4 regions of the Mesorhizobium sp. USDA 3734 genome follow, and region 3 is predicted to be linked to each of the others. Evidence: predicted binding sites of a transcription regulator. Region 3 holds the regulator's gene; each other region holds the start of a gene.
What was found. Region 3 encodes PhoB, which activates phosphate uptake and scavenging genes when phosphate is short. Its sites were predicted from a motif close to TGTCATNNANCTGTCAT; they were not measured.
Positions count from the first base shown of each region.

Region 1: a site for PhoB is predicted at 3,617-3,633, ahead of olsB (l-ornithine N(alpha)-acyltransferase). Genes of this name have one in related genera too.
Region 2: a site for PhoB is predicted at 2,612-2,628, ahead of ACZ89F_RS27660 (ceramide glucosyltransferase). Genes of this name have one in related genera too.
Region 4: a site for PhoB is predicted at 3,598-3,614, ahead of ppk2 (polyphosphate kinase 2). Genes of this name have one in related genera too.

Region 1 is NZ_JBWCCW010000001.1:142,472-149,628, forward strand. Features, by position in the region: gene ACZ89F_RS00680 (fatty acid desaturase) at 1-51, opposite strand, end outside; gene ACZ89F_RS00685 (hypothetical protein) at 273-653, opposite strand; gene ACZ89F_RS00690 (hypothetical protein) at 752-952, opposite strand; gene grpE (nucleotide exchange factor GrpE) at 1,192-1,827, shown strand; gene ACZ89F_RS00700 (trimeric intracellular cation channel family protein) at 1,950-2,582, shown strand; gene olsB (l-ornithine N(alpha)-acyltransferase) at 2,678-3,553, opposite strand; gene ACZ89F_RS00710 (hybrid sensor histidine kinase/response regulator) at 3,736-6,024, opposite strand; gene acuI (acrylyl-CoA reductase (NADPH)) at 6,168-7,157, opposite strand.
Region 2 is NZ_JBWCCW010000001.1:5,769,328-5,776,484, forward strand. Features, by position in the region: SAM riboswitch at 4-81, shown strand; gene ACZ89F_RS27655 (O-succinylhomoserine sulfhydrylase) at 139-1,326, shown strand; gene ACZ89F_RS27660 (ceramide glucosyltransferase) at 1,335-2,486, opposite strand; gene apaG (Co2+/Mg2+ efflux protein ApaG) at 2,731-3,123, shown strand; gene ACZ89F_RS27670 (IS110 family RNA-guided transposase) at 3,455-4,393, shown strand; gene ACZ89F_RS27675 (ISAs1 family transposase) at 4,451-5,521, opposite strand; gene ACZ89F_RS27680 (Hsp33 family molecular chaperone) at 5,625-6,656, opposite strand; gene argF (ornithine carbamoyltransferase) at 6,735-7,157, opposite strand, start outside.
Region 3 is NZ_JBWCCW010000001.1:7,366,543-7,373,699, reverse strand. Features, by position in the region: gene ACZ89F_RS35390 (sugar ABC transporter permease) at 1-391, opposite strand, end outside; gene xylF (D-xylose ABC transporter substrate-binding protein) at 536-1,576, opposite strand; gene ACZ89F_RS35380 (ROK family protein) at 1,847-3,094, shown strand; gene phoB (phosphate regulon transcriptional regulator PhoB) at 3,111-3,800, opposite strand; gene phoU (phosphate signaling complex protein PhoU) at 3,820-4,527, opposite strand; gene pstB (phosphate ABC transporter ATP-binding protein PstB) at 4,553-5,356, opposite strand; gene pstA (phosphate ABC transporter permease PstA) at 5,353-6,204, opposite strand; gene pstC (phosphate ABC transporter permease subunit PstC) at 6,208-7,157, opposite strand, start outside.
Region 4 is NZ_JBWCCW010000001.1:3,443,662-3,450,818, reverse strand. Features, by position in the region: gene ACZ89F_RS16950 (GntR family transcriptional regulator) at 1-425, shown strand, start outside; gene ACZ89F_RS16945 (DUF982 domain-containing protein) at 681-875, shown strand; gene ACZ89F_RS16940 (hypothetical protein) at 942-1,094, opposite strand; gene ACZ89F_RS16935 (glycosyl transferase family 90) at 1,299-2,270, shown strand; gene ACZ89F_RS16930 (aldo/keto reductase) at 2,400-3,443, opposite strand; gene ppk2 (polyphosphate kinase 2) at 3,722-4,642, shown strand; gene ACZ89F_RS16920 (dihydrofolate reductase family protein) at 4,838-5,482, opposite strand; gene hemB (porphobilinogen synthase) at 5,700-6,731, opposite strand; gene ACZ89F_RS16910 (DUF2066 domain-containing protein) at 6,831-7,157, opposite strand, start outside.

The DNA of each region.
Region 1 (7,157 bases), 7.2 Mb from region 3:
CAACCAGGCGCGCTTGCTGTTGGCGACCGCCTCAGGGGAAATCATGTTCATCAGGAAGCATAGGCGGGGTGCCCCGCCACCGCAAGACAACAATCACGCAAAATTACTGTGCGTAATTGTCGCGTGGCTTGGCGGCCGAGCCAGCCAACCGCAAGCCCGACCCGCTTGATGATACGCCGCCGAAGCGGCTGGCTTTCAAGCCCGATCGTTCAGGAATCCGAAGCTCTCTTTGTCGTCTGAGCATCGGGTTTTCCAGTTTTGGGGGCCGATCTTCATTCGCGATCGAGGATAGGGCAGCCGCGCTCGGTTCCGAAGGTCACGCGCACGCGGTCGCCCCGCTGTATGCCACGGACCCGGATCTCCCGGCGGCCGACGGCCTCTATCCTGGCGCGGCGGATGCCCATTCGGTCCGCCTTGTCGAGAGCCCGGTCTTCCGTGCAGCCTCGCGACTGACGGCGGTCGCGCCGGTCGTCGCGACGGGGACCTTCACAATCGTCATAGGCGGGATCGCAATCTTCCATGAGCTTCAGCCGCGGGCCATGTTTGCCCAATTGCAGCTGCAGATCTTCTGCTTGTGCCGGAAAGGCCACCAAGGTGACGGCGCCGAGGCCGACAAGCGCCGAAAGCAATGATGTGATCGAAACCTTGCGCATTACGTCCTCCATTTGAACCACAACGCATCCATCCTTAGATGGTTCGGCTCTCTCAGGCTATTGCCGATAGAGGTTTGCTGCCAAGATTGGTCGTCGTGTTACCGTCGGCGCCAGCCGACGTCACCGTTCTCCGCTCCGTCGAGGCGGTCGAGCAGCTCTCTGAAGCGGTCGGGAAGGTCGGCCTCGGTGCGGAAGGCCGGCAAGGTGCGCAGAAAGCGCGTCACCGTCTCGGCGCCGAACTGACGCCTGACCTCGGTGGCCAGCCCTTCTACCTTTTCGCCCTTGTTGCGGGTCATCATCTCAAAATCCTGTGTCGGCTTCGAAACTCCTCCAGCAGGGGAATGGTTCCCCCATCACGCCGTTGTGGCAAGCAAAGCCGGCGGTCAGGGTAAAATTTGAATTAAAATCGAAATGTCTTGCCTGTCGTTGCTCAGCCCTGACTGATCGCCTCCACAATCGCTTACCCCTTGATTTTTGGCCGCCGAACCTCGATATCGGGCACAAAATCCACATCATTCGAGATTGACGGGAAACGGCGATGAGCGACCAGGCAAAAGACGAACGCGCGCCCGATGAAGTCGAGGCAACCGAGGCCACTGCCGAGCGCACGGAAGGCAGCATCGACGGCGACTATGAAGCCCTTGTGCGGCTGCTGAAGGAAAATGAAGAGCTGAAGGACCGCGCGCTGCGCGTGGCGGCCGAGATGGAAAACTTGCGTCGCCGCACGGCGCGCGACGTGCATGACGCGCGCACCTACGCGGTCGCGAATTTCGCTCGCGACATGCTGTCGGTGTCGGACAATCTGCGCCGCGCGCTGGACGCGATTCCCGCCGAGGCCAAGGCGTCGGGTGACACCGGCTTCAAGGCGCTGATCGAAGGCGTCGACTTGACCGAGCGCGCCATGCTGTCGGCACTGGAACGGCACGGGGTCAAGAAGCTCGCGCCGGAAGGCGAGAAGTTCGATCCCAATTTCCACCAGGCGATGTTCGAAGTGCCCAACCCGGATGTCCCGGCCAATACGGTGGTCCAGGTCGTGCAGCCGGGCTATTCGATCGGCGACCGCGTGCTGCGTCCAGCCATGGTCGGCGTCGCCAAGGGCGGCCCGAAGCTCGCCGCTGCCGAAGCGCCAGTCGAGCCGGGGCCTGTCAATGAGCAGGCCGAGAAAGATGCTTAATTGAGGGCAGTAGGGGGGGTAAGGCAGTAGGGCAGTAGGGCAGCAGGTAAAAAGGGGAGTCGCACCAAGGGTGCGGCTTCGTGCTAAACATACTGCCCTATTCCCTTGCTCCCTGGCCTGCCATGAACCCCATCGCGCTTCTCGACTATGCCGGTGTCGCCGTCTTCGCGGCGACCGGGGCGCTTGCGGCTTCGCGCAAGCAGCTCGACATTATCGGCTTCCTGTTCCTGGCCAGCGTCACAGGGATAGGCGGCGGCACGCTTCGCGACGTCATCCTCAACCTGCCGGTTTTCTGGGTCGCCAACTCCGGTTATGTGCTGATCTGCGCCGTGGTTGCGGTGCTGGTCTTCTTCAGCGCGCATCGTGTCGAATCGCGCTGGAAATGGCTGCTCTGGCTCGACGCCATCGGGCTCGCCGCCTTTTCGGTGATGGGCGCGGCCAAGGGACTGGCGATTACCGGTTCGCCGGTCGTCTCCGTCGTCACCGGCGTGCTCACCGCCACCTTCGGCGGCATTCTGCGCGATCTCCTGGCCGGCGAGCCATCGGTGCTGCTCAGGCCTGAAATCTACGTCACAGCGGCCCTTGCGGGTGCCGGCCTCTACACACTTGGCGACCTTGCCGGGCTGCCGCCGCTCGCCTCCGACCTCGCCGGTTTTGCGGCGGCGTTCCTGGTGCGTGGCGGCGCGCTCAAATTCGGCTGGTCGTTTCCGTCCTACAAGAGCCGACCAGGCCGGCGGCCGGAAGATATTCGGTGAAGAGAGGGAATAGGGAATAGTCACAAGAGCGTGAATCGTGGCGTCTTCTCTACTGCCTACTGCCTACTGCCTACTGCCTACTGCCTACTGCCTACTCACGCAGCGAAGCGCTGGGCTTCCCCGCCATAATAGTTGACGTAGCGGGCGCCGATTTCCTTGACCGGCATCACGACGAAGACGTCGACCGTCGAGAATTCGCGGTCGATGACGCAGCCGTCACCGATGCGGGCACCGACGCGCAGGTAGCCCTTGACCAAAGGCGGCATCGCAGCGATCGCCGCCTTGGCATTGACGGCCTCGATCGGCATCAGATCCATCGAGCAGTAGCGCCCGGACACGGCGCGCACGTCCCAGGCCGAATTCGTCCGGCAGTGGTGGGCGAGGTAGGTGAGCGCCTCTGCATGCGCTGCAGGCACGGTGCCGTGGAAGGACGCGCAACCGGTCATCACGCCGATTTCGTAATGGTTGATATAGGCCCAGATCCCTTGCCACAGCGCCTCGATGGTGCGCTTCGAGCGGTATTCCGGCAAAACGCAGGAGCGGCCGAGCTCGAGAAAACGCTGGCCGGGGTGACGGGCAATGAGCTTGGTCAGCTCAAATTCACCTTCCGAATAGAACCCTCCGGCCGTGGCCGCGATTTCTTGCCGCAGCAGCCGATAGGTGCCGACGATGCGGCGATGTTCGGGACCGGAAAGCGTGGTGTCCAAAACCAGCAGGTGGTCGCAGAGCGGATCGAACCGGTCAGCGTCACGGCGGTCATGGGCCCGGAACAGGTCCTTCTTGGCGCCAAGTTCATCGTAGAACACCCGGTAGCGCACTTCCTGCGCGGCCGCGATCTCGGCCTCGTTGCGAGCGAGCCGCACTTCAAGATTGCCTATACGGCCCAGTGCCGCGCCCTTTATGACGGAATCGACGTTACGTCCGGCAAGCAAGGCGCTGCTGGCGTTCGGCCGAGTGTCACATTCCGGCATAACTGTATGCACGAGTGATTCTCCTTCGAGCCATCCCTCTTGGCACGGGGATACGGTGTAGGTGCAACAGGATTGTGACAGTACCGTGATACGAGGTCGTGGGCAATACTTCGTCGGCTGGCGAATACGATCAACCGGCTACGTTTAAGTGATCGCACGGCGCGGAATGGGCGATGGAAAGCTCAGGCCGCGACCTGTCCCTCGACGGCATTGACCAGCGCCTCAGGGTCGAGCGGCTTGGTGACAAAGCCGCTGGCGCCATGGGCCAAAACCGCATGGCGGGTCTTTTCCTGGCTGTCGGCCGACAGCACCATGATCGGCACCGGGGACACGGCGGTTTCTTCCTCATGGCGGCGGATGGCGGCAATCGCGTCCAGCCCGTCCATGACCGGCATATGCAGATCCATCAAGACCACGTCGAAGCGGTCCCTGTGCCCGGCGCCGGTGACAGCTTCGACGGCGGCCTTGCCGTTGCCGACCACCTTGACGCGATGCCCTGCCTTCAACAGCGTGGCGCGGGCCAGCATGGCATTGATGTCATTGTCCTCGGCGATCAGCACCGACAGGCCCCGCTGGCGGTTGCCGACGGCGCGCAGCGACGGCGCGCCGCGCTTTTCCGGCTGCGGCTGGGCGAGGCTGGGAGCATGGCTGCTCAACAGCACACGCAGAAGCGTTCCGCCACGCACTGGCCTGGCCAGGAAGGTCGCGTAGCCGCTGGCGCGGAACTCGCCAAGCATGCCGCGGTCGGTCGGCGCGATCAGCGTGATGGCCTCGCAGTCGGAGAAACCGCTCTGGCGCAGGCGCTTGAGCAGCCTTCCATCGCTTTCTTCCATGGCCGCATCGACCAGAATCACATCGCAGCCGGCGGCGAAGGGCGCGGCCTGCGCAGCGGTGGTGGCGACGTCGACCGCGCCGCCATTGGCGCGGATGGTGCGGGCGATGGCGTCGGCCTCGACGGTGTTTTTCGACAGGATCACCGCGTGCCTGCCCGAGAGCGCGTTCTGGCGGCCCTGCGGCGCTTCGGTTGCCGCTATCGCCGGGATTTCGAAGACGAATTCGGAACCTTGGCCGAGCCGGCTGGATACCGAGATCGTGCCGCCCATGGCGGCCACCAGGCGCCTGGAGATGGCAAGACCGAGGCCGGCCCCGCCATGCGTGCGCGTCGACGTGCCGTCGGCCTGCTCGAACTCCTCGAAAATGCGATCCAGGTCCTCATCATGCAGGCCCGGACCGGTATCGGCGATGGTGAAGCATACGCGGTCGCTGGTTTCGGTGCGCGCGCGTGCGATGCTCACCAACACGCCGCCGCTGTCGGTGAACTTGATGGCGTTGCCGATAAGGTTGAGCAGCACCTGCCTGACCTTACCCGGATCGGCGGTGATCAATTGCGGCACGTCGGGTTCGACATGGCAGCCTAGCCCGATACCCTTGGCGAAGGCGCGCGCGGCCAGCAACTCGATGATGTTGTCGGCGATCTCGCGCACCGACATCGGCTGTGGCTCCGGGTCGAAGCGCCCGGCTTCGATCTTGGAGTAGTCGAGAAGATCCTCGATCAGGGCGAGCAATGCGCTGGCCGAGGTCGAGACGGCGCCGACATAGGTCTGCTGCTCCGGCGACAGGCTGGTGTCGGCCAGCAACCTGGCCATGCCCATGATGCCGTTCATCGGCGTGCGGATTTCATGGCTGACGGTGGCGAGGAAGCGCGATTTGGCCTGGCTGGCATATTCGGCCCGCTCACGTGCGGTGATCAGCGAGGATTCGGCGCGTTTGCGGGCGGTGATGTCGCGAGCGATCGCACGATGCGAAACCGCATCGCTGTCCTTGTCACGCACCGACAGTTCGATCCACGAGAACCAACGCGGGCCGCTCGGCGTACTGATGGCGACATCGGTGGAACTCAGGCACTCATGGTCGGAAAAGGCGGCATCGGGAACGATGCCAACCTCAATGCCGAGTGCCGCCAGGGTCTTGCCGGCAAGGTCGCGTTGATCGACTTCGACGAGATCGGCGAAGACCTTGTTGGCATAGACGATGTAGCCATCGCGGTCGCGATGGATGACGAGATCACCAAGCGCGTCGATCAGGCCGCGAAAGCGCTCATCGCTCTCCTGCATTTCCCACATGCGGTCGGCCAGCGTCTCGATCTCGGCGCGGCTGCGGGCAGTGGTTTCGTCAAGAAGGGCGGCGGTGCGGTGTTCGCTCCGCCTGGCGCGCAGATGTACGGCAAGACCGGCAAGGCCGGTTGCCAGCAATGCGACGCTGATGAAGATCGGTGCCCCGGTCAGATGCGCCAGCCCGGCCACCACCACGATGGCGACGAATGTCAGAAAGGGCAGGCCTTCGCGCCCGGAGAATTCCGGCTCGGGCACCAGCGACGGCGCGGCGACGAAGCGCCGCGTCGACGTCGGCGGGGGCGCCGCATCGACGTCGTCGCCAGTGTCCGCCTCTTGGCTGCCGGATTCCGCGATCATGCGAAATCCTTGCCAGACAGAGATTATGGAAAATTGCGGCGGATCGTTCGAATTTTAGCGGATGAGCGCTTTTTGCCGCCGCAGCGGCGGATTTGCCACCAGACATGGCGGTTTCCGTCCGCCTTCCCGGCAGTCGAGCGGGTTCACATGTCCACGACGACGCGGCCGCGGATCTTGCCGTCGACGATGTCGCGCGCGGCATCGATGATACCGTCGAAACCGATGGTCCTGGACAGGCTGGCGAGCTTCTGCAGATCGAGATCGGTGCCGATGCGTCGCCATGCCTCGAGGCGGACCGCCTTCGGCGCCATCACCGAATCGATGCCGAGCAATGAGACGCCACGCAGGATGAAGGGGGCCACGCTGGTCGGCAGGTCCATGCCGCCGGCCAGGCCGCAGGCGGCGACCGCGCCGCCATAGGAGGTCATCGAGAGCACATTGGCCAGCGTGTGGCTGCCGACCGCGTCGACGCCGCCGGCCCAGCGCTCCTTGGCCAGCGGCTTGGCCGGCTGGGCAAGCTCGTCGCGCGATATCACTTCGGCGGCGCCAAGGTCGATCAAATAGGGGCTTTCGGCATTGCGGCCAGTGGAGGCAATGACATGGTAGCCGAGGCTGGACAGGATCGAGACCGCGACCGAGCCGACACCGCCGGCCGCCCCCGTCACCACCACCGGGCCGCGATCGGGCAGGATGCCGTGCCGCTCCAGCGCCATGACGCAGAGCATGGCGGTGTAGCCGGCGGTGCCGACGGCCATCGCGTCATGCGGGCTGATGCCTTGCGGTAGCGGCACCAGCCAGTCGCCCTTGACGCGGGCGCGGCCGGCGTAGGCGCCGAAATGGGTTTCGCCGACGCCCCAGCCGTTCAGGATGGCCTTGTCTCCGGCGCGCCAGTCGGGATGGGAAGACGAGATGACGGTGCCGGCGAAATCGATACCCGGCACCAGCGGCCAGCGGCGGATCACCGGCGCCTTGCCCGTGATCGCCAGACCATCCTTGTAGTTCACCGTCGTCGCCTCGACCGCGACGGTGACATCGCCTTCCATCAAGTCGGCGTCGGTGAGATCGGTCACGGTGACCGACTGCTTTTTCTCGGCGTCACGCGAAATGAGGATGGCTTTGAAGGTTTCGGACAT
Region 2 (7,157 bases), 1.6 Mb from region 3:
GGGTCGTTATCCCGTGGTGATTTGGCCGGTCGGCTTGCAGCCACGTTAAACAAGTCGCTAAAGGACCGTCGGGCCGCAAGGCCGTATGGACCGGTTGCGACTTTCGCGGCCGGTTTTTTTGTGTCTGGAAGAAGAGCGATGAGCACCAAGAAGCGCAACTGGAAGCCTCAGACAGCACTCGTGCATAGCGGAACGCTGCGTTCCGGTTTCGGCGAAACGTCGGAAGCGATTTACCTCACCCAGGGCTATGTCTACGAAACGGCGCAGGCCGCCGAAGCCCGCTTCAAGGGTGAGGAGCCGGGCTTCATCTATTCGCGCTACGCCAATCCGACCGTCGACATGTTCGAAAAACGCATGTGCGCGCTCGAAGGTGCCGAAGACGCCCGCGCCACCGCCTCCGGCATGGCCGCGGTGACGGCAGCGCTCCTGTGCAGCGCCAAGGCCGGCGACCATATCGTGGCGGCGCGCGCGTTGTTCGGTTCCTGCCGCTGGGTGGTCGAGACGCTGGCCCCGAGATACGGCATCGAGGCGACGCTGGTCGACGGCACCGACATCGCCAACTGGGAAAAGGCGGTCAAGCCGAACACCAAGCTGTTCTTCCTGGAGAGCCCGACCAATCCGACGCTGGAAGTGGTCGACATCGCCGCCGTCGCTTCGCTTGCCAATTCGATCGGGGCGCGGCTGATCGTCGACAATGTCTTCGCCACGCCGCTGCAGCAGAAGCCGCTGCAGCTCGGTGCGCATATCGTCGTCTATTCGGCGACCAAGCACATCGATGGCCAGGGGCGCTGCCTCGGCGGCGTCATCCTGTCGGACAAGAAGTGGATCGACGAGAACCTGCACGATTATTTCCGCCATACCGGACCAAGCCTGTCGCCCTTCAACGCCTGGACGCTGCTGAAGGGCCTGGAAACGCTGCCGCTGCGGGTGCGCCAGCAGACGGAAAGCGCAAGCAAGATCGCGGATTTCCTGGCCGAGCGGCCGGAAATCGCCCGTGTCATCTATCCCGGCCGCGCCGACCACCCGCAGGCCGATATCGTCAAGAAGCAGATGTCGGGCGGCTCGACGCTGATCTGCCTCGACGTCAAGGGCGGCAAGCAGGCGGCCTTCGCCTTGCAGAATGCGCTCGACATCGTGCTGATCTCCAACAATCTCGGCGATGCCAAGAGCCTGATCACCCACCCGGCGACGACGACGCACAAGAATCTGAGTGACGAGGCGCGCGCCGAGCTCGGCATCGGACCGGGCACGCTCAGACTGTCGGTCGGCCTGGAAGACACCGACGATCTGCTAGAGGATATCGCACAGGCGCTGAAGGCCAAATAAGAGGGCTTTCAGGCGCCGGACGGCGTCTCTTCCAGCTCGGCCGCCTTGGTGCCGATGGTCATCGCATTGCCGCGCCAGTCGACGGCGCCGCCGAGCCAGCCGCGCGCCCACATCGCCGGCAGGATCAGGTCGCGCGCCATGATCGCGGCAACCATGCGTGGCGACAGGTACCAGCCCTTGGACCAGGCCAGGGCGCACTCGGGAAGATAGAAGGCGGCCAATACGGCAATTGCGGTTGCCCAGAGGCTGACACCGGCACTTGCCGCCGCAATCAGCGCGAGCACCAGCGGCACCACCGCGCCAGTCAGGATCTCGGGTGCGAAGAACAGCGGGAAGGTGACGCGGCGCAGGCGCGCCCAGCGGGCCTGACGCGACCAGATCTCGTCAAACGTGCGCCGGCCAAGCGGCTGCTCGAAGGGCGCGGCGACGAGATTGACTCGCAGGCCGAGGCCATTGACCAGCTTGGTCGCGGCGGCATCCTCGGCGATCTCGGCGGCCAGCGCGCGGATGCCGCCATTGGCGTCGAGCATCGGCTTGTTCCAGAGCATGCTCTTGCCCTGGGCAAAGCCAAGGCCAAGCGCCTCGCCGGCATATTGCCAGCGCGCCTGCAGCGTGTTGAGGAAAGCGCATTCGACCTCGGCCCAGAAACCGGCCGGCCGCGAGCCTATCGGCGTCGAGCAGACAAGGCCGGTATCCGGCCGCCATGCAGCCATCAGGTGTTGGACGTAGTCTCTCGGCATCAACACGTTGGAATCGGCCAGGACAACCCAGTCGTGCCGCGCGGCTTCCCAGCCCTTGACGCAATTGTTGAGTTTCGGATTGGCGCTGATGCGATCGTCGCCGATCAGAAGCCGGGCCGGCACCTTTGGAAACCGGGCAATTGCCCTGTTTATCACTTTGATCACCGGATCGTCGGCATGGGCAACGCAGAAGATCAGCTCGTAGTGCGGCCAGTCGAGCGAGAAGGCACGCTCCAGCGTCTCGTGCGTGAACGGCTCGACGCCACGCGACGGCACGACGATCGACACCGGCAGCGGCTTGCCGGCCGGCGGCGCGACAATGCGGCGCCGTTTCAGACGCGAGGCGGCAAGCACGATGCTGGCGAGATTTGAGAGGATAAGGGCAGTCGAAAGCGTGGCGGCTATGAGAGTGAGTTCCATCGAGATCCGGTCACTCCAGAAAACCGGTCCGCCAGAACAATCTGGCTGGCAGGACGACCGATTTCAACAGTTCGACAGAGCGCCCGAGTCGCGCGGCACTGATCGGCGCACACCATCATTGTCATGTGTCACTTAAATGACATTCTTTGCCGCCACCTGCCATTCAGTCGGCAATGAAAGGACGCGCACCGTTGACCAGCCTGCAAGGAGCGCCGAAAGTTACCGGATTGTTTTGGAGCCGCTTATGTACAGCGCCGTCACGCGCAACATCGAAGTGCAGGTCAGGCCGTTCTATCTGGAGGACCGCTCGGATCCCTCGGAGAACCGCTATGTCTGGGGCTATCAGATAACGATCGACAATCAGTCGGACGATTTCGTTCAGCTGTTGTCGCGCTATTGGCACATCACCGACGGCACCGGCCGAGTGGAGGAGGTACGCGGCCCCGGCGTCGTCGGCGACCAGCCCGAACTCAATCCCGGCGACAGCTACCAGTACACGTCCGGTTGTCCGCTTTCGACACCGTCCGGCATCATGGTCGGGCACTACACGATGCGCAACAAGCGGGGCGAGACGTTCGACATCGCCATCCCCGCCTTCTCACTCGACCTGCCGGGGACGCGGCGGACGGTGAATTAGCGTCTTTCTCCCCGTTCTACGGGGAGAAATGCCCGGCAGGGCAATGAGGGGCGGCGCCGGACTGATAAGATTGTCTTCCATGCGCGACAACGTCTGAGTGGACACGCATGGCCATTTGCCAAAGTGCGCGCTGCCCCTTGTATCTGCACAGGGATGATTTTGTGCGATGGAAGCGACTGAGCCTCGGGCTGGATGGCCGTCCGGCCCGAGGCTTGGCGAAGTCGCCCGTTACCCCTGCGGCTACAACCGTGGATGAGCCTGGGATCTTCGCCTTCGTCACGCACGACCGAATAGTCGCTTGGCTCCAATCGCACGCACAAGGCAGGTTACCGTGAACAAGACCCTCTGTGGAATAGATATTTCGAAAGACTGGCTCGACGTCCATATCGAGCCGATCGGAACGGCAGGCCGTTTCGCCAACGATGCGGGAGGCATCGCCGATCTGGCCGCCTGGTGTCAGGCCAATGACGTCGAACTCGTCGTCATGGAGGCCAGTGGCGGCTACGAACGGTTGGCCTTCCTGCTGTTGTGGGAGATGGGGCAACCCTGCGGCATGGCCAATGCGAGGAGCGTTCGCTACTTCGCCGAGGCGATGGGGTATCTGGAGAAGACCGACAGGATCGATGCCGCCGTCATCGCCCGTTACGGGCAGGTCAAGCGGTTGCAGCCGACGCCGCCGCCGAGCGTGGCCCAGCAACGGCTCAAGGCGCTGGTCGCCCGGCTTTCCCAGGTCACCGGCGACCTCACCATCCAGAAGCAGCGCCGTAGCGCGGCTCGCGATGCCGAGACCATCATCAGCCTCGACGAGGTCATTGCTCTGCTCAAGCGCCAGAGCCGCCGGCTCGAAGGCGAGATCGCCTCGCTGATCGACGACGATCCCTTGTGGGCCTGTCTCGACCAGGCCTTCCGATCGCTCAAGGGCGTCGCCTCGCGCACCGTGGCCCGCCTCATGGCCGAACTGCCCGAGATCGGCATCCTCTCCAACAAAGCCATCGCCAAGCTCGCGGGCCTCGCGCCGATCGCCAATGATAGTGGCAAGCGCAGTGGCCGCCGGTCGGTGCGCGGTGGTCGCGAAGGCCCGCGCTCCATCCTCTTCCTCGTTGCCCGCACCGTCGCCAGATACGATCCTCACCTTGCTGCCTTCCATCAACGGTTGCAGGGCGCGGGAAAGGAGAAGATGGTCATCCGCATCGCGCTCGCCCGCAAGCTGCTCGTCATTCTCAATGCAAAAGCACGCGACGCGCGCATCGATTTCGCAAATGCAACTTGACACCCCAGATAGTCGCTCATCCGCCCTTCGGGCACCTTCTCCCCGTGAACGGCAGGGCTATCGCATATGAGTGATGGCCTGGATGAGATAGTCGTCATTCCACGCGCATTTTTTGATACGGTGGCTGATGGGGACTTTGTCGATGTCGGCGGCCTGAAGGATATTTCTGGCGATGCGGTTTAGGAGCGCGGTGTTGGCAGGGGCGTTGTCCTTGCGGGCACGGCTGAGGTCCTCGCGCAGATGAACGTCGAGCATCCAATGCAGCCCGTTCTCGATCTGCCAATGGGCTCTGGTGAGATCGATCGCCTGCTGCGGGGACAGCAGCGTTGAGGCCATGAACAGGCGCGTCAGCGGCTTGGCCTGATCGCGCCGGCTGGTGATGCGGATGAAGGCCTTGTGCCCAGGCATCAGCGGGTCGGGCGCCGCCACGACTTCTGCCTGCCGCCATTCGTTGCGGCCATGGCTGGTCTCGGTCCGCTCAGTGACGGCGGGAGTGGTCTGGGCCAGTTGTTGTTTGGCCCGAGCCAACCAATGCCGGCGGTTTCCCTTGAGCGTGAGCAGATAGTCGCCGCCGCGCTGAATGATGGCCTTGGCCATGCGCGTGTGGCAATGAAGCGCATCGGCCGTGACCAATCGACCAGTAAGATCAATGAGTTCGACGACCTTGAGGGCAGCCTCGACCTCATTGTCTCCATCGCCGGGCGAGGCCGCCGCCAAACACAGCCGCGTCTGGCTGGCAAAGGCTGACACCGTCAGGGGCGGGCTGGCCGCAAGGCCTTTCTCATAGGCCCGTCGCAGCGCCTTGCCATCAAGTGCGACCACACCCTGGCGTGCCTGGGCAAAGCCCGCGGCAAAGGCGGCGAACGCACGTCCGAAGGCCTCCGGATCGAGCAGGCGCAACAGCCGCGAGAAGGTGTCGTGGCTGGGCGCCTCCTCATAGTCGATCAAGCGCGACAGCGCCTGTTTGCGCTCTTGCGCGAACAACGAAAACTCCGTTGCGCTGGTCGCGCCACACAGGCTCGCAGCGATCATCATCACGATCAGGTCGCCAAGCCGGTGCGTGGCGTTGGCCGCGCGCGGATCAGGGACCGCGCCGAAATAGCTCTCAAGGCTAGAAATGGCAGTCACTCCTCAGTGGACTGCCTTCCCAAAGAATCCCTTCTCAAACCAACTTCAAGCTCAAAATCGCCATATGCGATTCCCCTGCCGTGAACGGGGAGAAGGAAGGACTTTACTGGGCAGCAAATTCCGCCGGGTCGAAGTCATATTGCTTCGAGCAGAATTCGCAGGCGACGTGGATGCCGCCGTCCTCGGTGCTGTCCTTGATCTCCTGCGCGGAAAAACCCTCGAGGATGCCGCGGATCTTGTCCCTGGAGCACGAGCACTGGTCGGCGACCGGAACGCCGCCGAAGACGCGCACGCCATGCTCGTGGAACAGCCTGTAGAGCAGCCGCTCGGCGCCGATCGTCGGGTCGATCAGTTCGGTCGGCTCGATGGTGCCGAGCAGCGCCAGCAACTCCTGCCAGGAATTGTCGGCCGGATCGTGGATCTCCTCGCGCGGATCGCCATCGCCACCCGGCAGATCCGGCACGCGCATGCGCTCGGGCGACTGCGGCAGGAACTGCGCCAGGATGCCACCGGCGCGCCACTGTTCGCGGGCGCCGCCGGGGCCGGGCGTCAAAAGCTTGGCCACCGACAGCCTGAGATCGGTCGGGATCTGCTCCGACTGACGGAAATAGGTGCGTGCCGCGTCTTCCAGCGTCTCGCCATCGAGCTGGACGATGCCCTGATAGCGCTGCGTATGAGCGCCCTGGTCGATGGTCAGCGCCAGCACGCCGCTGCCGAGCAGGGTCTGCTGCGACGTTTCGCCTGCCGCGACCAGCGCCTCCAGCCGGTCGGCATCGAAACGCGCATAGGCGCGCAATGCCGAGGGCGTGGAAAAATCCGCGACCAGCATGTCGACAGGCCCGTCGGTGCGGGTCTGCAGGATGAATTTGCCCTCGAACTTGAGCGAGGTGCCGAGCAGCACCGTCAGCACACAGGCCTCCGCCAGCAGGCGGGCGACCGGCTCGGGGTAATCGTGGCGGCTGAGGATGGCGTCGAGCATCGGACCGAGCTGGACGGTGCGGCCGCGCACATCGAGCGGGCCGACCTCGAACGGCACGACGTGGTCGTCGCCAGCGTAGCCGAATTCACCGAGTTTGGGGTGATGTTCAGTCACTTGATAGGTTTCCAACATGACAAAGCTCCAGGGCGCGGCCATGCCGCCCTGAGGGGCGCATGCGTCGAAACGCGCTTGATTTGCGTGATGGCCCGCAGATAGGCATCACACCTCCGGAGATCAAGCGCCGAGACACCAGGCGAGCACGGCCTTCTGGGCATGGAGCCTGTTCTCGGCTTCGTCGAAGACCACCGAATGCGGCCCGTCGATAACCTCGTCGGTCACTTCCTCGCCGCGATGCGCCGGCAGGCAGTGCATGAACAGCGCGTCCGGCTTGGCCCTGGCCATCAGCTTGGCGTTGACCTGGTAGGGCGAGAACACGTTGTGGCCGCGGGCGCGATGCTCCTGGCCCATCGACACCCAGCAATCGGTGACGATGCAGTCGGCCTGATCGACGGCTTCCTCGGGCGAGCGGGTGAAGTGCAGCTTGCCGCCATGCGCCTGCGACCAGTCGATATGCTTCTGCGCCGGCTCGCTGCCCTCGGGCACGGCGACGTTGAGGTTGAAGCGGAACCGGGCCGAGGCCTCGAGCAGCGAATGCAG
Region 3 (7,157 bases):
GTTCGAGCCCGACAAACCGGACCAGGAAATGCACCTGGGCAAAGCCCATCACCATGCCGATCAGGCCTTCGGCGGAACCGACGGAGAGGTCGATGTTGCGCATGACGATGACCAGCACCATGCCGCAGGCCATGATGGCGACCGCCGATGTCTGCACCGACAGATTCCACAGATTGCGCGGCGTGAGAAAGGTGCGGCTGTCGAAATCGAGCGGATTGACGCCAAGGCGCAGGCTGGAAATGACATGCAGCCCGATCCAGATGATCAGCAGGGCGCCGATCATGCCGAGCATGCGGGTATCGATCTCGGTCGCCTTCAGGAACCGGGCGACCGCGCCGAGTTCCGACGCACGTGCTGTGTCGGCCTGCGGGTTGGACGTCGTATCGGTCATGATTTCCTCCCACCGGCTGGCCGTCTGACGCGGATGCCGGAACCCAGCCTAGAAGCTATCCGCGTGATGCGGAAACACAAATCTTTTTGAGAAAACGCCGCGGCTTTTAGGCCGCGGCGTTCAGATATTTCGACGTGATCCAGATCAGTTGCAGGCCGCGACGGTGCCGGCGGCGACGCCCGCGCAGACTTCGTCCTTCTTGATCCAGCCGGCGTCGATGACCACGTTGAGATTGTCCTTGGTGATGGCAACCGGGGTCAGGAACAGCGACTTGACGGTGTTGCCGCCAGGCGTCGTGAAGTCCTTGGCGCCGGCGATGTCGCTCGTCTTCTTGCCGTCGGCGAGCTGCGAGGCGATCTCTGCGGCGTTCTTGCCGAGTTCGCGCGCGTCCTTCCACACCGACACGGTCTGCGTGCCGAGCGCGATGCGGTTCAGCGCGGCGTGATCGCCGTCCTGACCCGAGACCGGCACGGTGCCGGCAAGGCCCTGCGCCGTCAGCGCCGCGACGACGCCGCCGGCTGTGCCGTCATTGGCCGCGACCACGGCATCGACCTTGTTGTCGTTGGCGGTGAGGAACTGTTCCATGTTCTTCTGGGCGTTGGCGGGCAGCCAGCCGTCCGTATAGGCCTCGCCGACATTCTTGATCTTGCCGCTGTCGATGGCTTCCTTGAGCACTTCCATCGAGCCCGAGAACAGGAAGTCGGCATTCGGATCGGCACCCGAACCCTTGATGAAGACATAGTTGCCTTCCGGCTTGACCTTGAACACTTCGCGGGCCTGCATGCGGCCGACTTCCTTATTGTCGAAGGTCAGATAGAAGACGTCCTTGTTCTCGATCAGACGGTCATAGCCGACGACCGGAATACCTTCGTCCAGCGCCTTCTGCACCGCCGGGCCGATGGCCGAGGCATCCTGCGCCAGGATGATCAGCGAATTGGCGCCCTGCGAGATCAGGCTTTCGACATCGGTAAGCTGCTTGCCGGGATTGGACTGCGCATCGGCGGAGATGTACTTGTCGCCGGCGGCCTCGATCGCCGTCTTCATGGCGGCCTCGTCGGTCTTCCAGCGCTCTTCCTGGAAGTTGGACCACGAAACGCCAATGACCTTGTCCTTCGCCTGCGCAACCGACGCGAGCGTCAGCGACATGGCGGCACCCGCCAGGATGGCGGCTGTGAATCTTTTCATAATATCCTCCCTGCGCCGCGTATGGCGCGACCAAACTGACCCGAAGGCCGGCACAGAGGCTCTATTTTTTCGAGCCTCGAAAAAATACTGGTCCAACACCCGAACGCTGTCAACATTGATTCTGATGGATTTTGATGTGCTCGCGAATTTTTTTCGAGCTCCGGAATAAATAAATGACAGAGTGGGCGGCTTCTGCCAGTATTTGCCTGCGTTGCCGACAGCGTTCGAGGGGCACGGAGAGCCGCGGCGACCGGGAGGACTTGAGTAAACATGTCGGTCGGAATCCGCCACGACGATTTGCGCCGGCGCAACCGGGCGATGGTGATTGCGGCCGTGCGCCGCGCCGGACAACCATCACGCACCGAGATCGCCGCGACCACGGGCCTCAGCCACTCGACCATATCGGCGATCTCCTCCGACCTGATCGGCGAAGGCATCCTGACCGAAAGCAAACCAAGCGAGGCCGGCTCGCTCAAACGCGGCCGGCCGCAGGTCGGCCTCGGCCTCAATCCGGAAGCGGCGGCGGTGATGACCGTGGTGCTGTCGCTGAATTTTCTCTCCGTCGCCGTCATCGACTATGCCGGCCAAGTGATATCAGAGGAACAGCGCCGGCTGGACACATTGACGATGTCCCGCGAGGCGCTGATCGGCGAATGCGTCGCCATCGTGCGGCGCCGTCTTGAGGACCCCGACCTTGACGTCCGCAGCGTCGCCCGCATCGCGCTGGCGATCCAGGGCATCACCGACACCCGCGCCCGCGCCATGTTGTGGTCGCCGATCACGCCGCACACCGACATCGCCTTCGCCGACATACTCGAGGACGAGTTCGGCATCCCCGCCACCATGGAAAACGACTGCAACATGATGGCGATAGCGCTGCGATGGCGAGATCCTGATCGCTACCGCGACGATTTCATCGCCATCCTTTTGTCGCACGGCATCGGCATGGGCCTGGTGCTGAAGGGCGAGCTGTTCACCGGCACTCATTCCTCGGGCGGTGAGTTCGGCCACATGATCCATCAGCCGAACGGTGCGCTGTGTCGCTGCGGACGGCGCGGCTGCGTCGAAGCTTATGCCGGCAACTACGCCATCTGGCGCAACGCCAGGCAGTTGGGTGAGGACGCAGAACCCGTCGCCGATGTCAGCGACGCCGACATGCGCGCCTTGGCGACCGCGGCCCGCGAAAAGGATGGCCCCGAGCGCGAGGCCTATCGCAAGGCCGGCGAAGCGCTCGGCTACGGTCTCGGCAGCCTGTTCGCGCTGATCGATCCGGCGCCCGTTGCCATGGTCGGCGTCAGCGCCGCTGCCTTCGACCTGATCGAGCCCGCATTGCGCAAGGCGATTGCCCAGACCGCCGGCGGCCAGCACTCGAAATCGATTTCCTTCGACACCGAGCCGAACGAACTGCCGCTGATCCGCGAAGGCTGCGCCATGCGCGCGCTGACCTTCGTCGACCAGGAGATTTTTGCACCCGGCGCGCAGACGAGATCCGGCCTCACCGGCAAGAACGTGGCGTGAGTTCAAACGAGGGAGTTCAGTCTTCCCTGATCGCGTATCCGGCCCCACGAATGGTGCGGATGACATCCGGCATGCGGCCATTGTTGACCGCCTTGCGCAGCCGGCCGACATGCACATCGACCGTGCGCTCGTCGATATAGATCGTCTCGCCCCAGACATTGTCGAGCAGTTGGCTGCGCGAGAACACGCGGCCGGGATGGCGCATCATGAACTCGAGCAGGCGGAATTCGGTCGGCCCGAGCCGGATCTCGCTCTTCTTGCGATAGACCCGGTGCGACTCGCGATCGAGCACGATGTCGCCGACCTTGAGCACGCTGGACAGCACTTCCGGCTTGGCGCGGCGCAGCAGCGCCTTTACCCTAGCCATGAATTCCGGTGTCGAGAACGGCTTGACCAGATAGTCGTCGGCGCCGGTCGACAGGCCACGCACGCGGTCGCTTTCCTCGCCGCGCGCGGTCAGCATGATGATCGGCAGCCGCTCGGTCTCGGGACGCATTCTTAGCCGACGACAGAGTTCGATGCCGGAAACCGCAGGCACCATCCAGTCGAGCACCAGAAGGTCGGGAACGTTCTCCTGCAGCCGGATCTCGGCCTCGTCGCCGCGCGTCACCACCTCGACCTGGTAGCCTTCGGATTCGAGATTGTAGCGGAGCAGCACGCCTAGCGGCTCCTCATCCTCCACCACCATGATGCGTGGCGCGATCATAGACTGGTCACCCCTGTCGTCATGCCGCCGGCGCGGACATTGCCGTCTCGTCCTGCTTCGGACGATTGGCGGGCAGCTGCGTGCCGGTCAGAACATAATAGGCATTTTCGGCGATGTTGGTCACATGGTCACCGATGCGCTCGAGGTTCTTGGCGCAGAACAACAGATGCGTGCAGGCCGTGATGTTGCGCGGGTCTTCCATCATGTAGGTCAGGAGTTCGCGGAACACCGAGGTGTATTTGACGTCGATGCGTTCGTCGTCGGCACGCAGTTTTGCCAGGGCCGCGGCGTCGCGGGCCGCATACTCCTCGATCACGCCCTGCACCTGGATCAGCACCAGCTGCGCCATTGCGTCGATGGAATGCGACAACTCGCGCGGCGTGACGCTGAGGCCGACGGTGCCGACGCGCTTGGCGATGTTCTTGGCAAGGTCGCCGATGCGTTCGAGATCGCCGGCCATGCGGATCGAACCGACGACATGGCGCAGATCGTCGGCCATCGGCTGCCGCTTGGCGATCAAGGTGATGGCGCGGTCGTCGAGCTCGCGCTGGCGCGCATCCATGATCGCATCGTCGGAGACGACGCGCTGTGCCAGGGCGTTGTCGGAATTCAAAAGCGCCTTGGTGGCGCCACCGACCATCGAGCCGGCGAGATCGCCCATGTCACTGATGAGCCTGCTGATCTGTCCGAGATCCTCGTCGAAAGAAGCGACTGTGTGTTCGCCCATGATCTTGTCCCTCGTATGCCTGAACTCAGCCGAAGCGGCCGGTGATGTAGTCCTGCGTGCGCTTCTCGCGGGGCGACGTGAAGATCTTCTCGGTGCGGTCGAACTCGACCAGTTCGCCCAGATACATGAAGGCCGTCTGCTTCGACACGCGCGCCGCCTGCTGCATGTTGTGGGTGACGATGACGATCGTGTAGTCGGCTTGCAACTCGTCGATCAGCTCTTCGATCTTGGCGGTCGACAGCGGGTCAAGCGCCGAGGCCGGCTCGTCGAGCAGGATGACTTCCGGCTTCACCGCCACGGTGCGGGCGATGCAGAGCCGCTGCTGCTGGCCGCCGGAGAGGCTGAGGCCGCTGGCGTTGAGCTTGTCCTTGACCTCGGTCCAGAGTGCCGCGCGCTTCAGCGCCTGCTCGACACGGCCGTCCATCTCGGACTTGCTGAGCTTTTCATAGAGCCTGACGCCGAAAGCGATGTTTTCATAGATCGACATCGGAAATGGCGTCGGCTTCTGGAACACCATGCCGATCTTGGTCCGCAGCAGGTTGAGATCCTGCGAGCGGTCGAGGACGTTCTGGCCGTCAAGCAGCACCTGACCCTCGGCGGTCTGCTTGGGATAGAGTTCGTAGATGCGGTTGAAGACGCGCAGCAGCGTCGACTTCCCGCAACCCGAAGGCCCGATGAAGGCGGTGACGCTGCGCTCGGGCAAGGACAGCGTGATGTCCTTCAGCGCCTTCGACTGGCCGTAGTAGAAGTTGAGGTTCTTCACCTCGATCTTGATCTTGGCGGCTGCCTCGGCAGCGATCGTCATGTCTGGAGACAACATCTGGCTCATTTGTCCTCTCTGCGTCCGGTCAGGCTGCGAGCAACGATGCTGAGCGCGAGAACCGTCAATGTGATGATGAGTGCACCGGTCCAGGCCAGTTGCTGCCATTCCTCGTAAGGGCTGAGAGCGAACTGGAAGATGGTGACAGGCAGGCTGGCCATCGGCGCGTTGAGATTGCTCGACCAGAACTGGTTGTTGAGCGCTGTGAAGAGCAGCGGTGCCGTCTCGCCGGAGATGCGGGCGATCGACAGCAAGATGCCGGTGACGATACCGGAAAGCGCGGCACGGTAGGCCACCGACTTGATGACCACCCAGCGCGGCGCGCCGATCGCGGTGCCGGCTTCGCGCAAGGCGTTCGGCACCAAATTCAGCATGTCTTCGGTGGTACGCACGACAACCGGGATGACGAGGATGGCGAGCGCGACGGAACCGGCAAGGGCCGAGAAATGCCCCATCGGCCGCACCAGGAGCTCGTAGACGAACAGGCCGATGATGATCGACGGTGCGGACAACAGGATGTCGTTGATGAAGCGCACGATCGTGGTGAGGCGCGAGAAGCGGCCATACTCGGCCATATAGGTCCCGGCCAGCACGCCGATCGGCGTGCCGACGATGACGGCGATGACCGTCATCACCACGCTGCCATAGATGGCGTTGAGCAGGCCACCGGCATCGCCGGGCGGCGGCGTCATTTCGGTGAACACCGACAACGAAAGGCCTGCGAGACCCTTGTAGAGAAGCGCGCCGAGAATGAGCGCCAGCCAGGCAAGGCCGATGCCCGCCGCGACCAGACAAAGCGTCATCATCACGGAATTCCTCGTCTTGCGACGGCGGTGAAGCGATGTGGCTGTCGACATCGGTCAGGCTCCGGTTCGGCGATCGATGCGCATCAGCATGTAACGTGCGATGGCAAGGATCAGGAAGGTGATGACGAAAAGGATCAGGCCCAGAGCAATCAGCGATGACGTGTAAAGCTCGCCATCGGCCTCGGTGAATTCATTGGCGATGGTCGCTGAAATCGTCGTGCCAGGCGCGAACAGCGAGGCGCTGATACGGTGCGCATTGCCGATGACGAAGGTCACCGCCATGGTCTCGCCAAGTGCCCTGCCCAATCCCAGCATGACACCACCCATGATGCCGACGCGGGTGTAGGGAATGACGACGCGGCGCGTAACCTCCCAGGTCGTGCAGCCAATGCCGTAAGCGGACTCTTTCAGCACCGCCGGCACCGTGTCGAAGACGTCCTTGGTGATCGAGGTGATGAAGGGCAGCACCATGATGGCAAGGATCATCGACGATGTCAGCAGGCCGATGCCGTAGGGCGGGCCGGCAAAGAGGCTCGATAATACCGGGACGTCATGGAAAAGATTGATGAAGAAAGGCTGGATCGTGGTCTGCACGAAAGGAGCGAAGATGAACAGGCCCCATATGCCATAGATGATCGATGGGATGCCGGCCAGAAGTTCGACCGCGATGCCGATCGGCCTACGCAGCGGGCGCGGGCACAGCTCGGTCAGGAATATCGCAATGCCGATGCCGATCGGCACCGCAATCAGGATGGAGATGGCCGCGGTGACGACGGTGCCGTAGATCGGCGCCAGCGCACCAAACTTCTCGGTGACCGGATTCCAGCTCTCGGTTGTCAGAAACGATACGCCAAAAGTCGACATCGCCTGCCATGATCCGACGAACAGCGAAATCGCGACGCCGCCCAGGATCAGCAGAACGAGAATGGCGGAGAAGCGTGTGGCCGCCCGGAAAATCGCATCCGTGAGCGCGAAGCGCCGCACCGTCGCTTCCCTGGCCTGCA
Region 4 (7,157 bases), 3.9 Mb from region 3:
CGGTCGAGGTTGCGGCACTTCGCTTGACATGCGGCTTGGCGGACCGGAGCGCCGTCGATGTCATCGAGGCGATGCTCGAGTCCTGCGACAACGACACGCCGCGCGAGGAATGGCATCGTGTTGGCATGGATTTTCACATCGAACTGGCGCGGCTGTCGGGCAACGAATTCCTGTTCCGGGCGGTCCGCGATGCCATGACGCGCCTGTCGCGGGCGCGCTGGCTGGAGGTTCGCGACGAAGCGGCCCTTGCTCGCGCCTGGGCTGAACATCGCGCCATTCTGGCGGCCGCACGCCTTGGCGATGCCGATGAAGCCGTGCGCCTGCTTTCGGGCCACATCGTCGGCAGCCGCGACCGGCTGGTGACGTCGCTCGCCAACGATCGCCGTGGTCTTCGTGCCAGAGGCTTTGCCGTGGTCGCCGCTTAGAGCAATTACAGGAAAAGTGTGAAACGGTTTTCCGTCCGGAATTGCGTCAACAAAGGGACAGGGCAATTCCAGGAAAAGTGCTCCAAACGATCAGTGCAGGGCAGGGTACGCGCCGCGCAAAGGGCGGCCTCGGGACGTATGCGCACTTTCGGCCTCGCTTCGCAGACGCCGATGGCGTAAGGAGCGGCGATGGAAAACAACCGATTTGAAACACCTGTGACTGTGAAGTCAGTCGCGGCGGGAAGCACTCAGCTCTTGCGTACGGCGCGTGAGGCTTCCGACTACCTCCTCAACAGCTGGCCCGGCAAGCGCAGCCCCAAGCATCGCGCGGCGCTGCAGGCCTGCCATGACGCGCTGGCCGGCGACAAGCCGGCGATGAATGCCAGGCGCGCCTTCATTGCGGCAGCGCGCGAAGTGGACGTGTTTGTCAGCGACAAGGCGCCCGCCTGATACAAGGCGGCGATCTGGGCGGCGATCTGGATTGAGGCATGGCCCGCATCTGCGGGCCTTTTGCCGTCACTTCGCCGTTTCGGTTTCGCCTTCGGTCTCGTCCTCGGGCTTCGAACGTTCCCGCGCCGCAACCTTGGCTGCCAGCTTCTCGGCCTTTTTGGCCGCTTTCTGGCGGTCGCGTTCCTTGCGTTCCTGATCGTAATTTGGTGGTCGCGCCATATCGGCTCCTTTTCACTGCCTCGCGGCTATGGTCCTGCCTAGGAGCATTAGCCGTCAAACACAACAGCTGAAGCGATGGTCCCCTGCGGTTCGCGTCGATGATGGTCCGGGGCTTGCAAGATCGGCGGCACAATGGTGTAGGGGAGAACAGGGGCGCCAACACACTGCGCAGCGATCTGCCCGTTTGTTTTGATCAAGTGAACCATGGCCACCATACAACGAACGACGGCAAGGGTTTTCTACTATGCGCGCAACGTCTTGCGCGACATCGCCCCGCAGGCACTCTTCCGTCGCCGGCTGGCGAGCCGCCTCGAACAGGCCAGGCTCTCGGATGAGGCGGTGCGGCGGCGGCTGAACTACTACAACAAGCTGCAGCATGCGTTTTCGCCCAGCCCGGCTGCGGTGCGTCTCGACGAGCTGCCCTCCACGCCGACCATGTACTATTACGACCTCAGGGAGTTTGCCCGCTATTTCGACCCGGCATTGCTCGTCGACGTCGAATTCGGCGACGTCATCGAGGTGCCGAAGGTGCCGACGCTCGTCAAGGATCGGCCGATCCGCGCGGACGACAGCAATGCGGTGATCATGAAATTCAACAAGTTCCGGCATTTTCACATGCCGGCCGACGCAGCTGCATTCGCCGACAAACGCCCGGTCGTAGTCTGGCGCGGCGATCTCAACAATCCGATACGGACGAGGTTCCTGGACGCCGTGCGCGATCTGCCGTTCTGCGACGCTGGCTCACACAAGCCGTATGCGCCGGCCGAGTACAGCAAACCTTTTCTCAGCATCAGCCAACAGCTGCGTTGCCGCTACATCGTCTCGCTCGAAGGCAACGACGTGGCGACCAATCTCAAATGGATCCTGAATTCCAATTCGCTCTGCCTGATGCCGTTGCCGACATACGAGACATGGTTTGCGGAAAAGCAACTCGAGGCCGGTGTCCACTATGTGCCGCTCGAGCCGGATTTCGCCGATGTCGCGGACAAGGTGCGCTATTTCGAACACCACCCGGCCGAGGCGCAACGCATCATCGCCGCGGCCAATGCCTATTGCCGCCAATTCTCCAACGAGCAGGACGAGCAGGCGATCTCCCTGCTCGTGCTCTACAAATATTTCGTGCTCAGCGGCCAGATCGACCCTGATCCCGAGGTCTGGCGTTTCATCCAGGGTTAATGCATGCGCCCAAAAGTGGCGCCGGTTTTGGGAGGACGACGTGTATGACAACAGAAACCTAAAGCGCGGTGCCTAAATCCGTTCAACCGCGCCGCGCTTTAGAACGCCGCGTGCCTCGGCACCCGCTCGTCAGATGCCGCTGCGGTCAAGAACGAGATCAGCGGGGCCGAAGCGGTCCTTTGCGGTCAGTTGCTGGTGCCAGTAGGGATAGAGCAGGGGTGGCCGGCTGACCGCGTCGAGGCGGCTGCGTTCGTCGTCGGCGAGCACCAGGCTTGCCGCCGCGATATTGTCCCGGAACTGCGTTTCGGTCCTGCCGCCGATCACCAGTGAACTGACGGCCGGCCGGCCAAGCAGCCAGGCCAGTGCCACCTGCGCCGCCGACACGCCGCGCTGGGTGCCGATCTCGACAAGCACATCGACGATCCGCCACAGCCGGTCCTCGTCGCGGATCGGCGGTTCCGACCAGCCGGCGAGCTGGCGGGCGGTGGGGCTGTCGCGGCGGTATTTGCCGGACAGCAATCCGCCGGCAAGCGGGCTCCAGACCAGAACGCCCAGCCCCTGGTCGACGGAAATCGGCAGCAATTCATACTCCGCCTCGCGCGCTTCCAGCGTGTAGTGGATCTGCTGGGTGACGAAGCGCGGCTGGTGATGGCTGTCGCTGATGCCGAGCGCCTTCATCACCTGCCAGCCGGAATAGTTGGAGCAGCCGACATAGCGGATCTTGCCTTGGGCAACCAAAGTATCGAGCGCGGCGATGGTTTCCTCCAGCGGTGTCACGCCATCCCATTCGTGCAGGAAGTAGATGTCGATGACGTCGGTCCTAAGCCGCTTCAGGCTCTTCTCGCATTCGCGGATCAGATGGTGGCGCGACAGGCCTTCATCGTTCGGACCTTTGCCGATCCGCATCCGCGCCTTGGAGGCGATCAGCACGTCGCCCTTGCGCTTGCCGCCGAGCGCTTCACCGATGATCTCTTCCGAAATGCCGTTCGAATAGACATTGGCGGTGTCGATGACGTTGATGCCGGCATCGATACAGAGGTCGATCATCCGGCGCGCCTCGTCGAGGTCGGTCTTGCCGACCGCCGAAAACGCGCCGGCGCCGCCGAAGGTCATGGTGCCCATGGTCAGTGTCGAAACTTTCAGGCCGGAACGGCCGAGGGTGCGGTATTCCATGTCAGTCCTCGCGATTGCGTTGGGAAGGGGGCTGGGGAGGGTGCCCCGAATGTGGCCGCTATTTGTAGGACAATTTGGGCGGCTTGTCTCCATGCCACGACGACGGATCGATCATGTCTCGACGGATTGGCGGCCGCCGTGATCGCGCTCGGGCTGCAATAAAACCGTCATTGCCGGCCTATATTGAAGTCGGCTCAGGGTGTTGCCGTTCCGGCCATAAGCCGGGAGTTTGGGGCGCCGGACGTGGATCGACAGAGCGTGCAAGCGGAGCAGCTGATATGACCGAGCTAAAACAGAATTCTCCTGCCAAGGACTGGCTTGAAGCCGAGCTCGCCGACACGCTCGACGAGGACTATGAGCTCGAAATGTCGGAGCCGGCGCTGTCGATGGAGATCGCCAAGATCTACAAGAACGCGCATCCGCCTTCGATCGATCGCATGCAGTATTTTCGCGAGTTGATCACCTTGCAGTCCGAATTGATCAAGCTGCAGTCCTGGGTCGCCTACCACAAGAAGAAGCTGGTGGTGATCTTCGAGGGGCGCGACTCGGCCGGCAAGGGCGGCGTCATCAAGCGGATCACCCAGCGGCTCAACCCGCGCATCTGCCGTGTCGTGGCACTGCCGGCGCCGACCGAGCGCGAGAAATCGCAATGGTATTTCCAGCGCTACGTGCCGCATCTGCCGGCTGGCGGCGAGATCGTGCTGTTCGACCGCTCCTGGTACAACCGCTCGGGCGTCGAGCGGGTGATGGGTTTTGCCCAGCCTGATCAGGTGGAAGAGTTCTTTCGCGACGTGCCGGAGTTCGAGCGCATGCTGGTCCGCTCGGGCATCACCGTGGTCAAATACTGGTTCTCGATCACCGACGAGGAACAGCAGATGCGCTTCCTGATGCGCATCCACGATCCGATGAAGCAGTGGAAACTGTCGCCGATGGACCTGCAGTCGCGCGTGCGCTGGGAGCAGTACACCAAGGCCAAGGAAGAGACCTTCGTGCGCACCAACATCCCGGAAGCCCCCTGGTTCATCGTCGAAGGCAACGACAAGAAGCGGGCGCGGCTGAACTGCATCGACCACCTGCTCAAGCAGATGCCCTATGAAGAGGTCCCACACGAAGAGATCACGTTGCCGGAACGCGTTTTCAATCCCGAATACGAGCGCCAGACGCTGCCGCGCGAGCTCTACGTGCCGGAGAAGTATTGAGATAGACGAAGCTGCGATCCCCGTGGGGGAGATGCCCGGCAGGGCAGAGGGGGGCGTGCAGGATCGCCAGCCTCTCCACAGCCTGTCGAAAACAGGCCAAACGCAAAGCCGCTATGGATTGAAGCGCTGGAGGGACAGCGCCCCCCTCTGGCCTGCCGGCCATCTCCCCCACACGGGGGGAGATTGGCTCTCCACCTAAACCCGCTTGATGACCACATGCGTGGCGAGCGGCGTCGCCACCTGCTCGCTGCAGACATAACCGAGCTTGAGCATGTCGAGGCCGGCAAAAAGGTTCTCGCCCGCGCCGAGCAGCACCGGCGCGATCGCCAGATGCATCTCGTCGATCAGCTTCTCCTGAAGGTATTGCTGGATGGTGGCGACGCCGCCGCCCACCCGCACGTCCTTGCTATCAGCCGCTGCTTTTGCCTGTTCAAGCGCCGAATGGATGCCGTCGGTGATGAAATAAAAGGTCGTGCCGCCCTCCATGACGATCGGTTCGCGCTTGTGGTGGGTCAGCACGAAAACCGGCACGTGGTATGGCGGGTTGTCGCCCCACCAGCCCTTCCAGCTATCGTCAGGCCATTCGCCGCGGATCGGCCCGAACATGTTGCGGCCGAGGATCCAAGCGCCGACATTCTCGAAGCTGCGCGCGGCAAAGTCCTCGTCAATGCCGTCCGCGCCGCCTTCCTCGCCGAACATCTTTCGGAAGGTGCGGGTGCCGAAAGCCCATTTGTGCAGGGATTCCCCGCCGACGCCGAGCGGATTGGTCAGATCTTGATCGGGACCGGCGCCGTAGCCGTCGAGCGACAGGCTGAAAGCGTTGACGCGAAGTTTGGACATGCGAGTCTCCTCGATAACCAGTTGTATTTTGCAAGCAGTTGTTTTGTAGCAAACTGATTGTGAATTGCAAGCGGTATTTTCAAGTTCGAACGAAGCCCAGGCTATGGGTCAAGCGACCCTCCTGTGGATTCCCCGGCCAGGAGCCGGAAATTGTTAGGGATGTCGAAGCGGATTCGCCGACATCGGTCGCCGCGACCGGCCTTCGTCGGAAGAGAAATTATCCCTTCAGCAGTTCCGCCACTTCGGGCGCGAAATAGGTCAAGATGCCGTCGCAGCCGGCGCGCTTGAAGGCGAGCAGTGATTCCAGCATCGCCTTCTCGCCATCGATCCAGCCATTGGCACCGGCAGCCTTGATCATCGAATACTCGCCCGACACCTGATAGGCGAAGGTCGGCATCTGGAATTCGTCCTTGAGCCGCCGGATGATGTCGAGATAGGGCAGGCCGGGCTTGACCATCAGCATGTCGGCGCCTTCGGCGATATCCTGCTCGGCTTCGCGCACCGCCTCGTCGGAATTGGCGTGGTCGATGTAGTAGGTCTTCTTGTCGCCCTTGAGCAGGCCGGCGGTGCCCACCGCCTCGCGATAGGGGCCGTAGAAGGCCGAGGCGAATTTGGTCGCATAGGACATGATCGCCACATCCTGGAAACCGTTGGCGTCGAGCGCGTCGCGGATGGCGCCGATGCGGCCGTCCATCATGTCGGACGGCGCAATGATGTCGGCGCCGGCCGCCGCCTGGATGACGGCCGCGGCGGTCACCTGTTCCACCGTCTCGTCATTGACGATGATGCCGTCGCGCAGGATGCCGTCATGGCCGTGGCTGGTGAACGGGTCGAGCGCGGCGTCGGTGATGATGCCGATCTCCGGCACCGCATCCTTGATCGCGCGGGTGGCGCGGTTGATGACGTTGTTGGGGTCGAGGATGTGCGAACCGGTCTGGTCGCGCAGCGAGATGTCGACATTGGGGAAGGTGGCGAGGGCGGGAATGCCGAGTTTTGCCGCGCGTTCGGCCTCCTTGACGGCGAGATCGATCGACAGGCGGAAGACGCCCGGCATAGCGGCGATCGGCTCGCGGATATTCTTGCCGTCAACGACGAAGATCGGCCAGATCAGGTCGTCAACCGAAAGCCTGTTCTCTTGCACCAGACGGCGCGACCAGTCGGCCTTGCGCATGCGGCGCAAGCGGCGGCTGCCGGTGATGTCGTCGACGCTGCGCGCGCCGGCTGGCTTTGTCGGGGTGAATTTGTTCATCGCCAAAACTCCAGATCGGCGGCTTTTATCACGAGCCCTTGCCGCTGACCAATGCGACACGTTTGTGCCAGCAAATCGCCCTGAGGGCAGCACGGCCTGTCAAGGCGATCCATTGCCCGAAAGGACCTGAGCAGCACCGCGCATGGCGACACGAAACGCTTCGTCGAAACTAACGCCGCGCACTTGCCAATGATAGGTCTTCCCGTCCTCTTTAAGCCGCCAATCGGCGATCCAGCCCAGTTCCTTGTCGCTCCACACGAGGCTGCCGGCCAAGACTTGGCGGCTGCCAATACTTCTTGCAACACTGCCTAGCAGTTCGGGTGAGATAGGCCCCACCTCGTCGAAAGTGAGTCCGGCCTTGGCGAGCGCGGCCCTGTTCGGAACGACAATCGACATCGCCATGGGGCCTGCGGCCGATTGAAAAGA